One region of the Bacillus cihuensis genome, then DNA from elsewhere that is predicted to be linked to it. Evidence: riboswitches for the same ligand, from Rfam matches in the RefSeq annotation. Region 1 holds a riboswitch; the other holds the start of a gene.

Region 1 (7,815 bases):
TTCACCATAAAAATAATAGCCCAAATCTTGGTCACTTATATATGACCAAAATTAGGGCTATTCTTAAAATCTAAATAAAGATCATCTTCATCATGAAATCAAATACCAGTTAGATAATAGCTGCCTCTTCTAACTCCTAATTTTTTATCTTTTCATGTCATATTAGCAGTATCTGAGTTTTTAGCAATTACTCAAGCAACCTCTACTCGGTTCCGCGAAATGATTACGCGATGGAGGACCATTGCACCAAGGCTCTGTATAACCGTCTTCACAATTACCTGACCTAGAATCGCAAAAGGTACAGCTTCCCATGGTAGGAAATTGGCACCCAATGGGCTTAAGCCAATAATGACAAAGATAGCAGAGTCCAGGAAACCACCGACTAAACCACTATAAAAAACTCGCCAAGCCATCGGCAGTTTCAATCTCGAGTAAATTTCGGTATCGGTTGTTTCTGAGATGACAAACGAAATAGCAGATGCAAGAACGATTAATAATGTGTCTCCCAACAATTTTGACATGATCGCTGAAAGAGCTAAAGCTGTTCCGATTGCTATATAGGTTTTCTTTCTGCCAAATGTATTTTGAACCAAATCTCTTAGGATAAAAGTTGCACCAATAAATAGCGTTCCCATTGGCACAATAAACACACCGAGAGATAAAGGGGCAAAAGAAGCCGTCACAACATTGGCTGTTACAATGGCGATTAAATATAGTAAAATTCTAATCATTTATTCTCCTCGTTTCTTACACGCCTCGTTTATTTCCCCATACTAATGCATGAAGTTGAGGGAGTACTTTAACTTCTTTTAACTCTTTATCTTGTATCACTTGCTCGATTAACTCTGCGTATTTTTTCAGCAAATGGGTAATTAACTCAGCGTCATTTACAGTCTTCGTATCATCATTCCCCACCTGCATGTAAAAAGGAATGCCAGGGTATCTTCTATGAATTTCCTTTGCATAGTTAAAATCAGCTTCATTGAATACAACGACCTTCAAACTGACATTTCCTGAAAAATCGTCTGACATGAGTTTATCGAGGATCATATCAAGTGAGTCAAAGTTTGTGATCATACCTGAACTAGGTGGCTTAGGTGAGATCGTCAACTCATCAATCAAAAGCATCCAATCTTGCCACTTCGACCCTTGCGTTTCAAGACAGGTTTTCATGTTCTCTTCCTTTATTAATTGGACAAATCCTGCAAGATTCTTCAACAGAGCCGGGTTTCCACCTGAAATGGTCACATGAGAAAACCCGTCTCCCCCAAGTTCTCTTAACTGTTGCAAGATTTCGTCTGGCTCCATTTGCTTAATGAGATGTTTACCGGTTCCATCCCATGTAAAAGACGAGTCACACCATGAGCAAGAATAATCACAACCCGCCGTTCTGACAAACATCGTCTTTTGACCGATGACCATGCCCTCTCCTTGAATGGTTGGTCCGAATATCTCCATAACAGGAATTTTACTCATGTTCCATCCACTCCCTTTTTGCCTCGGCATAGCTCGTTGGCGTTTCATAAAGACGGACAAATTCAACCCTTGCTCCATCATATTGTTTTTGTCTATTTTTTAATGCTTCCGCCATTTTTTCATAAATCCAAACAACCATATTTTCAGCGGTTGTATTCATTAATGGCAACGTTTCGTTTAAATATTTATGATCAAGAAAAATTTCAATCTCATTTTTCCAAATTTCTTTAATGTCGCCAAAATCAATAAGTAAGCCTCGATCATCGATAAAACCACTAAGTCCAAAAATAACCCGGTAGGTATGACCATGAAGGTTTTTGCATTTCCCTTCATAACAATGTAAATGGTGAGCCGCATCGAATGTAAACTCTTTACTAACTAGTACTCGTTTAGCATGATATTTTAATTGATCAGCTTTAATATCTTTATTGATCTTTTGCAATTTATCTACTACGCGAAAGCCATACATCAATTCTTCACCTTCTGACTCAAGTAGTCATCGAGGCCTTTTCGACGTAATTTACATGCTGGACAATCCCCGCAACCATCTGCCATGATTCCGTTATAACAAGTTAGTGTCTTATTACGAACAAAGTCCAAAGCACCTAATTCATCCGCCATGCCCCAGGCCTCCGCCTTATTCATCCACATAAGCGGTGTATGAATCACAAATGGCTGATCCATCGATAGATTTAATGTCACATTCAATGATTTTATGAAAATATCTCTGCAGTCCGGATAGCCGCTAAAGTCTGTTTCACACACACCCGTAATAATATGCTTCGCACCAACTTGGCTAGCAAGCACCCCAGCAAAAGATAAGAATAACAAATTTCTCCCCGGAACAAAGGTGGAAGGAAGCTCCCCCTCTTCTCCATCACTCACGGCAATGTCATCACGCGTTAATGCATTCGGCGCCAATTGATTAAGCAGCGACATATCCAGAATATGATGTTTAATGCCAAGTTCGTCTGTAATCTGCTTAGCACAGTCTATCTCTAACCGATGCCGCTGATTATAATCAAACGTAACTGCCTCCACTTCTTTAAACTGCTTCATCGCCCAGAATAAGCATGTCGTACTATCCTGACCGCCACTAAAAACTACTACTGCTTTCTCTTGCTTCATTAAAAAAATCCCCTTTTCGGCAGAAAAACAGCACTACTAAGAAAGCAGTGCTGTTTTCCTTAGTTTTTTAGAGAGGGTAGCTAGAAACCTCTACCGTAATTAAACGGATTTTATATTTACATCAGTTCATTTTAGACTAAAATCATTATTTCTTCAAACTAAAAATAAAACATGCATAAATTGGTACATATTGGATCTCTTTTTTCCATTATCTGTTTTTACATACACTTTCAACATCTCAGATATTTAAGACAAAACCTAAATCATTTGATAAAATTTGATTTGTTGTTGAATTAAATAATAGAATGGAGAACATATGAAGTCAAAATTCAAGGTACTAACACTTGTCATTGTCAGTTTATTATTACTTGCATCTTGTTCAAACGACAATTACCAAGAAGCAATGGATAAAGGTATCGAAAGCTTGATAGAAAAGGATTATCATCAAGCTGCAATCCAGTTTGAACTAGCATTAAAAGAAAAAGAAAGAGACGAAGATGCCTCCTCTTATTTTGAGCAATCGACTCAAATGAAAAACGCACTGAGCGCCTATGAGCAAAAACAATATGATACTGCCATTGATTCGCTTAATGCTGTCATTAATCATAGAAATGGATTAAAAACCTTGCAGTCAGAAGCGAAAAGTCTTCGAAACCTCGTCCATTCAGATCAAAATATCACAGCTTCTTTTCAAAAAAACCTTGACCTTGTTAAAAGCCTGATCACAAAAGAGAGCTATAATTTAGCTGAAGAAAAGATACAGCTTTTACAAAAAGACATCGAAACAAACAAAATTCTAGCAGACTATCAATCTGAAGTGACTAAACTATCTGAACAAGTAACAGTAGCTTTAACGACCTATGAACCTATAGTGCAACAAACTGACACAGATCATAACGAAGAAAAATCTAACAGCAAGAAGAACAAAAAAAAGAAAGCTAAAACATTCAAGTATCGTTCATATGCAAACGACCTTTTTGGTTTTTCAATGCAATATCCAGACGATTTAACAATGGATACTCCACCTACTAATGGCGATGGAGCAAGGTTCTATAATGCAGAATTTGAAGTCACTGCCTATGGCGGTCATACGAATATTGTGAACGAAGGAGAAACAATCGAAACCTATTACCAGGAAGAATTAAATAGCATCTCAGGACAAATTGCCTATCAAAAATTGACAGATGATTGGTATGTAGTTTCATATGAAGAAAATGGCCAAATTTTCTATGAAAAATTTTTCTTTGGCCCAACAGTTTTTAATAAATTTATCATCTCCTACCCGACAAATAAACAAGATAAGTATGATCCAGTAACGACTCATATTGCCAAAACATTTGCTCCAGCTGCTCAATAGAATTAGGAAAGAGTTTGTCTCATAAGGGTCTGACCTCACACTCTAAATCAGTAAGTAGTGTTCCATACACTTATCTTATGTTGTATTTAGTTGTTGCGTGGTCTGACCCTTCTTTTGGGACATTCAGATTTAATTATTATTAAATAAATTTTATCCCCATGCTACTTTCCCCCATTCCGAAGTTATAAAGAGAGTGACAAGCAGAATTCTCTGCATAACGGGAGGGATTAGAATGGCGAAGAAAAAGATTGAATATATTGCAGGTGTCCAAACGTATCAGGAACTAGCATCATTTGCGTCGGTAGAAGAATTAAACGAGGCTATTTTGCTTCATTTAGATTCATTAGAATTAACCAAAACAGAAACAGAAGTCTTACTCCTTCTTGCAAGATATAGTTGTGTGTATCCAGGTGTAAGTTTTTTATGTAAAACGAAAATAGCGGAGATGATTGGAAAAAGTAGGAGAACAGTAATTCGCGTCTGCCTTAAATTAGAACAGCTCGGTGCCATTCGGCAATATGAAATGAAGCGGACAACAGATATGAAACAAACATCCAATGCGATTGTGATTCAATTCATTCAGAAAGAAAAACTTGTGAAAACTGATCTTTCTTCCACTAAAGAAGAAATTGTCACACAAGAGATGCCTGAAAATGTCACACCAAAAAGCTGCATTCCTTTTAAGCAAAAAAATAAAGAATTAGATCATACGTATCAAGACAGTCATTCGTCTGCTTATCAACGATTTAAGGGAATGATTCATAATTTTGTCAGTGACTGCCCTTTAGTGGATAAACTTTATGGCATCTATGTCGCACAAACTCATTACATAAAAAATGTTTATACGCAGGAAGAGCTTTTACATATTGGCATTTCAGCTATTAAGACGTGCTTTCAGGCTACAAAACGAAAAAAAATCCATAATCTTGCTGGATATTATAACGGTACATTGTCCAATATGCTGGATCAATTATATTATGACTCTGTATTTCCTGATTTCGATGATGAAGCTACAAACGAAGAATTGGAGTGGCTAGTTTAGTAGTTTAATTGGAAAGATGCCCATTATATCTATTGATGTTCATACTAATACAGTCCCAATTAAACGTTACCATGTTTGGTTTCCACGACTATATCTAAAGAGTCATCATTTACATATTTCTGGATGGTGCTTGTCACCTAAGTATATTTGCCGTATATGTATTATCTCCAGGGCGTTTCTTGATGTTGTTCCAGGCTGCAATTGCTTCTTCACGGCTTTCTGGGTCAGTGAAAAAGTCACGAATAAATTGATTATATTCAAATTGAGGAGCAATTTTTTTCTTATATGATGGGTCTTTCTTTCGTTCTTCTTCATCCCAAGTATCTACAACATCACGATATGTTTTTCCTACATTGTTTTAAAATAATTTTGAATATAGGTAGGAAAATGAAACTTAGGACTGATCACTGTATTGTTCCTATCAATTTAAATAGACAATTACAACAAACTATACGAAAACAGCCTAAGAAAATGCTCCCTAACACAACACGGGAATATTCGCGCGCCATTATCCGCTACTTTTCATAGAATTTCTGAATCCACAATTACACATTACTGGATGGTACCTGTTACCTACCAAAAAACGGATAGCCCCAAAAGGGCTATCCAGCAATTCTACTATATTTTCCCATCATTATTCTGATAGCTGTTCAGCTACTTTACTTGTATCTTATTATTAATCCATGTAGGTGGAATTTCTCCCTGTAAGCCAGCAACTAGGTTCGTTGCTGCTAACATTGCCATTTTCAAGCGAGTTTCATACGTTGCGGAACCAATATGCGGCAAAGTCACAACATTATTCATAGCAAGCAATGGATTATCCAAATTAACCGGCTCTTTTTCAAAGACATCAAGACCAGCTGCATGAATTTCTCCAGTTTCGAGAGCATGAATTAAAGCGCCTTCATCTACCACTCTGCCTCTTGAACAATTGATAAAAACTGCTGTCTTTTTCATGAATTCGAACTCTCTATTTCCTATCAGCTTTTCAGTCTGGGGAGTTAACGGTGTCATTACACATACAAAATCAGACTGCTTGAGCAGATCTTCCATCGAACAATATGTAGCCCCATACTTTTGTTCAGCTTCATCATTTCTGGATCTATTGTGATATAAAATATCCATATCAAATCCAAAATGAGCCCTTTGGGCAACCGCAGAGCCGATTCCACCCATTCCAATAATTCCTAATACTTTATGATGGACATCAATCCCAAACCAATTTTCCTCAAGTTTTGTTCCCCACTGCCCTGTCTTAACCATTTGATCCAATTCCGGCATCCTTCTAGCCGATGATAAAATTAATCCCATAATCGTATCTGCAACTGTCTCGTTCAGTACTTCTGGAGTATTTGTAGCCATAATTCCTCGTTCTGATAGCTCTGAAACGTCCAAATTGTCGTAACCGACCGAGGTATTGCAGACAATTTTTAATTGTGGAGCCTGATCCAGTAAATTCTTATCCACCTTTAATCCTGAGCCTAATATCCCCTGTGCGTCCTTTAACTCATGTAGAAATTCTGGATAGTTTTGGGAACCAAACTCCTCAAAATAAACAACATGACAAGTCTTTTGAATAAAATCTAATACACTTTGGTCCACTTTCTTATAGACAATTACTTTCGGCTTCATGACTGTTTCCTCTCTTTCAATATAGTAAGAATTACTAGACAGCTGGATTCCACTTTGGTTTGCCATCAATTCTTACCATTATTATTGCACACAGACTTTACAATCTCTATTAAATTACAATATTCTTTAAAGTTTCAATCAACTTCAACAATGAAAAACATCTATGAGCGCCTACTCCCAACCCTACGATGAAAAAGGTGCAGGATCTCAAACTGTATCACCTGATGAAGGTGGCGGGACGGGGCTGATTTTGCGAAGCCCCACCCCTTTTCCGCAGAAAAATAACGACTCTTCACCATTGTTTGTGATTCCCACAAATTCTGGTATAAAGTTAGCTAGATTGGAGCCAATCATCGCAAATTAAAAAGCTGTAGAGTTATGTATATCCAGGGTTGCGGTTATTCCTTTCCTATCGGGGAAATGTCCATCCATTAGCTAGTTGTAAATATTTAATTTTATATTCGAGAACTGTTGCGGTATATAAAATTTATTATACATTAATGGATAATCTGCATTGCTGTAAAGGCTTTCCAATAATAAAAAACATTCATTTTGGCCGATTAATTTTTCTTTCTTGTTGACTAGATTAACAGTACGGGTATATTTGATTTCAATTTCTCCGTGGTTGGCATTCAAATACACTTGGTTCTCTAAAAAATCCAGTAACTCATTCTTATTATTTAAGTCCAAGGATAAACTTTCGACCATTTCCATCGACATAAATGTAAAAGCATAGGCTACTAAATCGTCTCCCTTTCTATACAAACGTTCTAAAGCTACAACTGTAGATGAATCTCTTTTTAATACTTGTTTCGTATATTCCGTTTCCTTGTCCAGACGATAATTTGTATCTATTCGATCAAATGTACTTATATGACACTTATGCATAGGGTTACTTAATTTTTCTAACTGAACACCCTCTTGCTTATAAAACGAATCGATCACAAAATTTCCTTTTCCACGTATATTTCTTACTATTCCATCATCTTGCAAAAGGGCTAAAGCTTGTCGTAAAGTTGCGCGACTAATCCCTAGTCTACTTGCTAAATCTGGTTCTGAAGGAAGCCTACTACCTACAGGGTATTCTCCTTTCGTAATTTGAAGCAGGAGCTCGTCATATACATTGATATAGAGTGGTCTTTTCAATTTATCTCGTTTATTTTTAGTCATTTAGTCAATC
Region 2 (7,815 bases), 520 kb from region 1:
TATACTGTATTAGTTGTGGGGGGCTGATCTTTGCTTTAGGCCCCCCTTTTTTGAAGTGTGCTATTCGTCGTGTTCTTGATTGTCAGCAGGTTTGTTTTTGAAATGAAGTGTTTGTCTTTTCTCTTTAATCTGCTGAACGAGTGGTTTTAAATATGGGTTAGCCTTTAAAAAGTCAACTAGTTGGTTATGGTCATCTTTGGACGAGGATGCATCTTTTTGGTCCACTGCCTCTTCAACCTGTGTTTCTGTTTTGTCCAATCGTTTCCTTATCATTTCCTCTCACCTCACTTCATATAGCCTATGATGGTTTGTAGAATTAGGTCCTTTCATTTGAAAAAATGGGTATTGTATCCTTGAACATACAAGGAATATTAGCTAAAGCAAAAGTGGAATGGATATGCGGGGATTAAGTGAAATTGTGATGGGCTTTGGTGTTGAATTAAAAATGAGGCGTTACTACTCTATCGGTCCTTTACATGAATGAGTGTTTGGTTTACTTACTAAGTGAGAAGTATTCAAAGAACCAATCTTGTCCTTTTACCAAATCGAGTCGTCTATTACTTAACAGTACGAATTGACTTAAGAGCTGTACCTTCAGAACTTGTTTTAAACGACAAGTACTGCCAAAATAGAATTAATTAATCGATTAATTAAATGCCTCTTAAATCACCGTCTGATTATGAAAAAGGCAGTATTATGACGTGAAAATATTGTAAGGGATTTCCCTACAAGTAATTAAGGATTTCGACATGAATGTGACGAGGAATTATGTAGAGGTGGAAGTTAGTTGTATCTGGAAAATGCATTTTGGTAAGCAAAGCACCGGCCCATTAGCCAGTGCTTTGTTGTGAATGACAATTGATTGGTAAACTTAGGAGCACTTCAGTACCTCTACCAAGCGTACTATCAAAGGAAATATTTCCACGATGGGTTTCGATGATCCTCGAACTAACTGTCAATCCGAGTCCCGTTCCTTTTTCCTTCGAAGAATAAAACGGCTCTCCAAGATGTTGGATTCTTGCTTTTCCTACCCCGTGTCCATTATCCTTGATTTTCACAGTAACTTGATCACTTTTCGTAGAAAATTCGATGGAAACTGACGTTGCAGTCGCTTCAATTGAGTTCTTAATAATATTAATGAATACTTGCTTTAATTGGTTTGCTTCGCAACGTATTGCCGGAATGGGTTCATGTTCTTTTATCGAAATGGAAGCTCCGTTCAAGTTCGCTTCAGGCTTAAGTAACGTCACGACATCATTCATCAGCATCACGATATTGTGATCGCTAAAATTTATTTTCTGTGGCTTGGCAAGGACGAGCAGTTCACTGACAATTAAGTTAATTCGATCCAACTCACTTAACATAATGGAGTAGTAATGCTGATATTCTATCTCATTGGATTTCAGGAGTTGTACGAATCCTGTTAAAGAAGTAAGTGGATTTCTGACTTCGTGAGCTACACTTGCAGCCAACTCCCCAACAACCGATAATTTTTCTGTTTTTCGCAGCATTTCTTCAGTTTCACGCATAAGTGTAACGTCTTGTGCATAGCCAATGACTCCGACTATCTGGTCATTTATTAGCATTGGAACGAGTGTGAAATAAAGAATTACGGCCTCTTCATGTTTGGTGAGAATGCTAATGTCTCCATGTGTAATACCTGTTCTAGTCTCAATGACATCAGTGAATGACTTTTGAAATGATTCTTTATCATTCGAATTTGCTAATATATCCATGATTGAAACACCGATAATATCGTCAAAGCCCCAACAAGTTATGCCCTTAAAGCGCGGATTAGTATTTGAAATGATCCCATGAATATCCATCATAAGCAAAGGATCTGGATTATAATCGAAGAGCGATTTATATTGTTGCTGGCTTTGTAATAAATGCTGCTCAGCTTTCACTCGTTCTGTTATATCTCTCCCAATTACAACAAATGCTCTTCTGGAACCATCTTCATGAAAAAGAGGAACTTTTATCGTATCAAATGTTTTGTGATCCCCATCAGGCATTGGAATAATTTCTTCACACCGAGTAACTTGCCGACTTACCCATGTTTCTTCATCTGAAGTCTCGCAATACTCTAGTGCTTCTTTATAAAAATCAGTATATTGAGCTAGTTCACTATCCTTTTTCCCTTTATAATTTACTTGCTCCAGCTGAAATAGTTCAAGGCCAAATTTATTAACTTCGGTCCAACGACCTTGGCCATCTTTGAAATTAACGAAGTCTGCCATGGAATGAATCAAGGTTTGCAGCCGTTCTTGCTCTTCTTTTAACAATGTATAGCTTTTTCTCTTTTTTAGAAAAAAATAGAGAATAACAGTTGTAATAATAATGAAAAGAATCCCTTCGATTCTTTGGATGATCATCAACTTATGAAAAGGTAAATTAGTAATCGTAAGATACCACTCTATCAAAAGCAGAATGGATAAACAGCAGATAACGTATATGTATACAAATAATTTTGGCATGGGCGCACTCCTTTTTTTAGGTGCTCAGCTTAGGAAGGGTGTTCTTAACTATAAATTTTACCATATGAGAATTGAGATGGGGAAAAGAAAGAAATAAAAATGATAATATTACCAAAGAAGGGAGATAAAAGTAAAAAGGGCCACCCAGTTGATTGGAGGCCTTTTAGAATTATAACAACTTATTAAAATGCACACGTTTGTGAATCGCATAAATCACAGGAATTCCAACGAGCATGACTGCGAATTCACCTACAGCTGTTGTGAACCATGTGAATAGGAATGGGAAGTCTAATGCAAGATTTAGCTCAAGAGCAATCATGAACATTGTGAACGTAAACACAAGTGAATTCACCATCATTAACGCCAGTTTGTTTTTGATATAACGTCCAGCAAATATGGTAATCAATAACGAAAGCACTGATTGTCCGACTCCGAAAACTAAATCATACGGCACCATCGGTGAAAACAGTAAATTCGTTAAAAAGACTCCTAGTACAATTCCGTAAAAATACTTCTTATTGAATACGATTAGATGATTAAACATTTCTGAAACCCGAAATTGAATATTGGTAAATCCAAATGGTTGAATCAAAAAAGACACTGCAATATACAAAGCAGCTAAAATCGCATTAACTACTAATGTTTTTGTTTTCATACATATCTCTCCCTAGTTTTTTATCGTGGGATGGTTGCGAACCACGTATAACGAAAGTCTAATAAGTGTACCATAGTGAAATACTTTCGTATATGTTAAAAAAATGAATTCAATTATGATGAATTTTCACAATTATATATCGATTATATTCTTTTAGTTTTGAAATGAACAATCGGGATGGATTGAAAGATTGCATTTTAATTATGCGGGGAGTAACACTTTTACTTTAAACAAAAAAGGTGGAAAAACGATAAGGTTCCTCCACCCAACATACTTGTTTTCGATGATTTAGTAAAAGTAAATTCCAAGACAAACAACAAATGAGACTAGAGCCAAACCTACATAAATCCATGTTAATGATTTAATGTTTACACGCAGTGAACTAGTTTCATATTCATGAGATCTCTTTAGTTCGTTTTTAATAGTATCCTCTTTTTCTTCATAATCTTTTAGTTGAGTACTAATACCTTTCCCGATTAATAACGTTCCAACAAGTGCTAAGATACCTACCAAAATAACAGTGATGATCATGAATGTAATCATTAATATTCACTCCTAAAGTAAAAGATAAGTAGATTTTGGGGCCAACTATTTTATGGCTTTATTCTTACTTTTGAAAAAAGTATATGAAAAATATACATCTGAATGGGAGGACCAGGACGCTTGATTCTCGATAAATTATTGAGGAAGTTGATCTACTCTTCCATCATAATATAATTTTGAACTTTTTGACCATCCACTCGATTGGTTTTTTCACTCATCCACTTCTATTTTTATTGGAAAAAGTGGATGATTAAAAGTATAGTTGCATATCTGAAAGTATCGGAGGGACAATTTTTGATGCGCATCTTTCCATGCTTAGTTGCGAACTGAAAAACTTCGTGATGAAATTGAAGTTTAGACGAGTATTTCCATGGTGAAGTAGAATTTAATTCAACTGAAGGCTGGATACATAAATGGTGCAGGCTTAAACAAGAGTTTAATAGAAAAATTAAAGTTGTTCAATCTTTCTCAATATTAATCTCGGGATGATTTCGAACCACGTAGCTCGGGTTTTGCACTCATTTATATAATAGTTGGATACGCTAATAGGAGTATTAGGAATAATACGATAGGTATAGAATGCCATTCATTCATGTTGCTATACTAGGGTAAGGAGTGTATCCTAATAATTGAATTCCCCCCAGACATTCTACTTTGCCTGGTTATCGCTATTTCGAAAGACGTGGGACGCTTAGAACGTTGAAGATTTTTATATGAGAGATGTTTTTTTGTCACAACCTTATATCTTCAGCTTTCAAAGAACAACTTACAGGAACGTTCTATCATAAGAGCAAATGTTTCGCTACACAAAAAGGCGAACATCTCCCACTTATTTTTTTGTTATGGCCTGCACAAAATTGAAGTGAGGGTCTTCGCGCCTAAAATGATAAATTAGAAGCAGAAAGGATGATTTTGGTTGGCAATTGAAAAGGTAAGAGCTCATTTTAAAAAGTATGATCGTGAAGATGATGTGATGGAATTCGCAACTTCAAGCGCAACAGTAGATGAGGCAGCGGCAACGATTCAGGTTATTCCGGCTCGCATTGCTAAAACGATATCGTTTAGAGGAGAAGGGGAAAATGCGCTTTTAATTGTAGCGGCAGGTGATGCAAAGATTGATAATAAGAAATTCAAGAACCTATTTGGATTCAAAGCAAGAATGCTCCCTCCAGAAGAAGTATATTTGCAAACTGGTCACGAAATCGGTGGTGTCTGTCCTTTTGGACTAGTGCGTGACCTAGACGTTTTTCTTGATATCTCGATGCAACGATTTGACACGGTGTTCCCGGCTTGTGGAAGCACAAATTCAGCAATCGAACTTACATGTGATGAATTATTTCAATATTCAAATGCATTGGAGTGGGTTGATGTTTGTAAAGGGTGGGGGGAAGGATAAGTTGATAGGTTTATTCACATTGAATAAGCCATTGCAAAAATAGAAAAGACATAATTAATGAGCCATTGATCTTTTATTGTGATTATATGAAATTCGCCATCAGTTGTTAAAAGGAGGACCATAACAAAAGAGTCAGAGCCCGTACCACAATATACTCAAATTACTTGTTTAATGAACTGTGTATAAGTGTTCAGACTCTTTTGGATCGCTTTATTTATCCTGCTACTTTTCAGAAGCCTTAAAAATGAGAAGCACGGATAGGACAGACAAAAAACTGATAAATGTAGTAACAACTTAAATAATAATTTTGTATGGTGAAATCATTTGGGATAGAATAAGGAGATTATTGTATATTATCAGTAGTTTCTATCGGATAGAAAAGAACTATGGATGTGTTAGGAATTTAATAGAGAGAAATTTTTGCTATATAATTATTTAATAATGAAAGCGTTTTATTATATGATCTATACGTATGATATAATCAAGCCAAAAAAGGAGGGAGTTTTTTGAAAAAGTTAATAGAACAATTGCGATCTTTAACGATGAAAGAAAAAGTCGAGTATTTAATTGAGTATTATTCATTTCATATAATTGGTGTAATTGTTGTCCTTTCTGTCTTAGTGATGGGATTCAATAACTTTACTAATCAACCAAATGAATTGTTATCTATTCGTATTGTTAAAAATGATATTAGCGATAAACAAGCAAAGGAGTTACACAGAAGTCTAGAAAAAGTATTTATTGATAATAAAAAAGAGATTCTTTCTGTCCAGACTATAAATATGAAGGATATTAGAGAGAATTCAGAAGCACTTATAAAACTCCAAAAGCTAGGCGCTGAAATAACAGCAAAAGAGGTGGACGTTCTTTTGGTAGATAAAGATGTGTTTCATCAATTTAATAAAGAGGGTAATTTATATAATTTGAATAACTTTCATGCGTTCGATAATTGGGAAACAATAAAGTATCCTACAGATAACGATTCTACCACAATAACCGGTATTGATGTTTCAGAAGTCCCTATTCTATCCTCAATAGTTACAAAAGGCGAACCGCTTATATTTGTTGTTATGGCAAATACAGAACGAATGGATGGTGTAGAGAATTTCGTTCATCTTCTTACTGAGTGAAAAGAAGAAGCATTTAATAAAGAAGTGTAGATTATAATTACGGAATATTCCTTCAATTATAGGGTGAAAGAAAATGTTCTACATATAGATACTACAGATGTATCTACAGAGTCATCTTATTAAAGAGCCATTTCTAAATTGAACAAAGCTATGATAATTGAATGAGATCAATTAAAAATGGCCGTTACATATGCTCAATCCACCGTTCAATACTACAAAAAAACGATAAAGCAAACCTAGTTGTGAAGGTAAATGAAAATATATCACACCTTTATTAAACAGAATTCTCCGTCGCTATACGAATGGTCTGCTTTTGGAAGAAGGAGAAATTGCCAATGTTAACGTTCAATGAAAAATCATTTTTAATGGATGGAAAAGAAATTTTATTATTAAGTGGTGCGATGCATTATTTTAGAACAGTACCTGAATATTGGGAAGATCGGCTTATCAAATTGAGAGAGTGTGGATTTAATACAGTAGAAACGTATGTTGCATGGAATTTACATGAACCAGAGGAAGGGAAATTTGTTTTTGAAGGCATTGCAGACATTGAGCGTTTTATTAAAACGGCCGAGAAGGTTGGCCTCCATGTTATCGTAAGACCTGGTCCTTATATATGTGCAGAGTGGGAATTTGGTGGTTTTCCATACTGGCTCATGACTGTTCCGAACATAAAATTACGGTGCTACAATGAGCCATATTTAGAAAAAGTAGGGGCATACTTCGATGAGTTATTTAAGCGCTTGCAGCCACTCCTACGTTCAAATGGCGGACCAATTATTGCTATACAGGTTGAAAATGAGTATGGGAGCTTTGGTAATGATCAAAAATATTTACAGCATATGCAAGACGAGATCAAAAAAAGAATAGGTGATGAACTGATCTTCACATCTGATGGTCCTGACCACAGTATGTTAAATGGCGGAATGATTGAAGATGTGCTCGAAACAGTGAATTTTGGATCGAGAGCGGAATCGGCATTTGAACAATTAAAGCTTTATCAGCCGAAAGCTCCTTTAATGTGTATGGAATTCTGGCATGGCTGGTTTGATCATTGGGGGGAGGAGCACCATACAAGGTCCTCGGATAATGTTGTGGAGGCGTTAGAGGAAATATTGCAACAAAATGGCTCTGTTAATTTCTATATGGCACATGGTGGGACGAATTTTGGCTTTTATAATGGAGCAAACCATAATGAGGAAATCTATCAGCCTACGATAACTAGCTATGATTATGATGGTTTATTGACGGAATCAGGAGATGTTACCGACAAATTCTTTGCTGTACGGAAGGTTTTTGAAAAATATGTTGAACTGCCAGAGATGAAATTACCGATAATCATACCGAAGAAACAATACGGTGAAGTCCAATTTATGGAGCGTGTTGCATTGTTAGATTCATTGAATCACCTTTCTACTCCACAGCATAGCCAAGCTCCTTTAACGATGGAGTATTATGGTCAGGACTATGGATTTATTGTGTATGAAACAGTCATAAAAGGAGCTTACGGCAAACAAACGATGACCGTTCAAAATGTCCATGATCGTGGGCAAGTCTATTTGAATGGCAAGTATGTTGGCTTAGTCGACCGAATTAGTGGTGATTCCCGGATAG

What was found. A riboswitch is a leader RNA that binds a small molecule or an ion and turns the genes downstream of it on or off. The one in region 1 is predicted to bind preQ1.
Region 2: another riboswitch for preQ1. It lies ahead of V179_RS0100430 (QueT transporter family protein); the one in region 1 lies ahead of queC (7-cyano-7-deazaguanine synthase QueC).

Annotation. Positions count from the first base shown of each region.
Region 1 is NZ_AYSD01000010.1:606,257-614,071, reverse strand. Features, by position in the region: gene V179_RS0102705 (VUT family protein) at 192-728, opposite strand; gene queE (7-carboxy-7-deazaguanine synthase QueE) at 748-1,476, opposite strand; gene queD (6-carboxytetrahydropterin synthase QueD) at 1,469-1,945, opposite strand; gene queC (7-cyano-7-deazaguanine synthase QueC) at 1,945-2,604, opposite strand; PreQ1 riboswitch class I at 2,658-2,701, opposite strand; gene V179_RS0102685 (hypothetical protein) at 2,921-3,961, shown strand; gene V179_RS26920 (helix-turn-helix domain-containing protein) at 4,194-5,003, shown strand; partial or broken gene V179_RS31475 (DUF6434 domain-containing protein) at 5,137-5,408, opposite strand; gene V179_RS0102675 (2-hydroxyacid dehydrogenase) at 5,658-6,635, opposite strand; gene V179_RS0102670 (GntR family transcriptional regulator) at 7,071-7,805, opposite strand.
Region 2 is NZ_AYSD01000010.1:86,848-94,662, forward strand. Features, by position in the region: gene V179_RS0100410 (hypothetical protein) at 61-273, opposite strand; gene V179_RS0100420 (PAS domain-containing sensor histidine kinase) at 831-2,477, opposite strand; gene V179_RS0100430 (QueT transporter family protein) at 2,647-3,132, opposite strand; PreQ1 riboswitch class I at 3,139-3,183, opposite strand; gene V179_RS0100435 (hypothetical protein) at 3,421-3,675, opposite strand; gene V179_RS0100440 (YbaK/EbsC family protein) at 4,649-5,071, shown strand; gene V179_RS0100445 (hypothetical protein) at 5,578-6,201, shown strand; gene V179_RS0100450 (glycoside hydrolase family 35 protein) at 6,537-7,815, shown strand, end outside.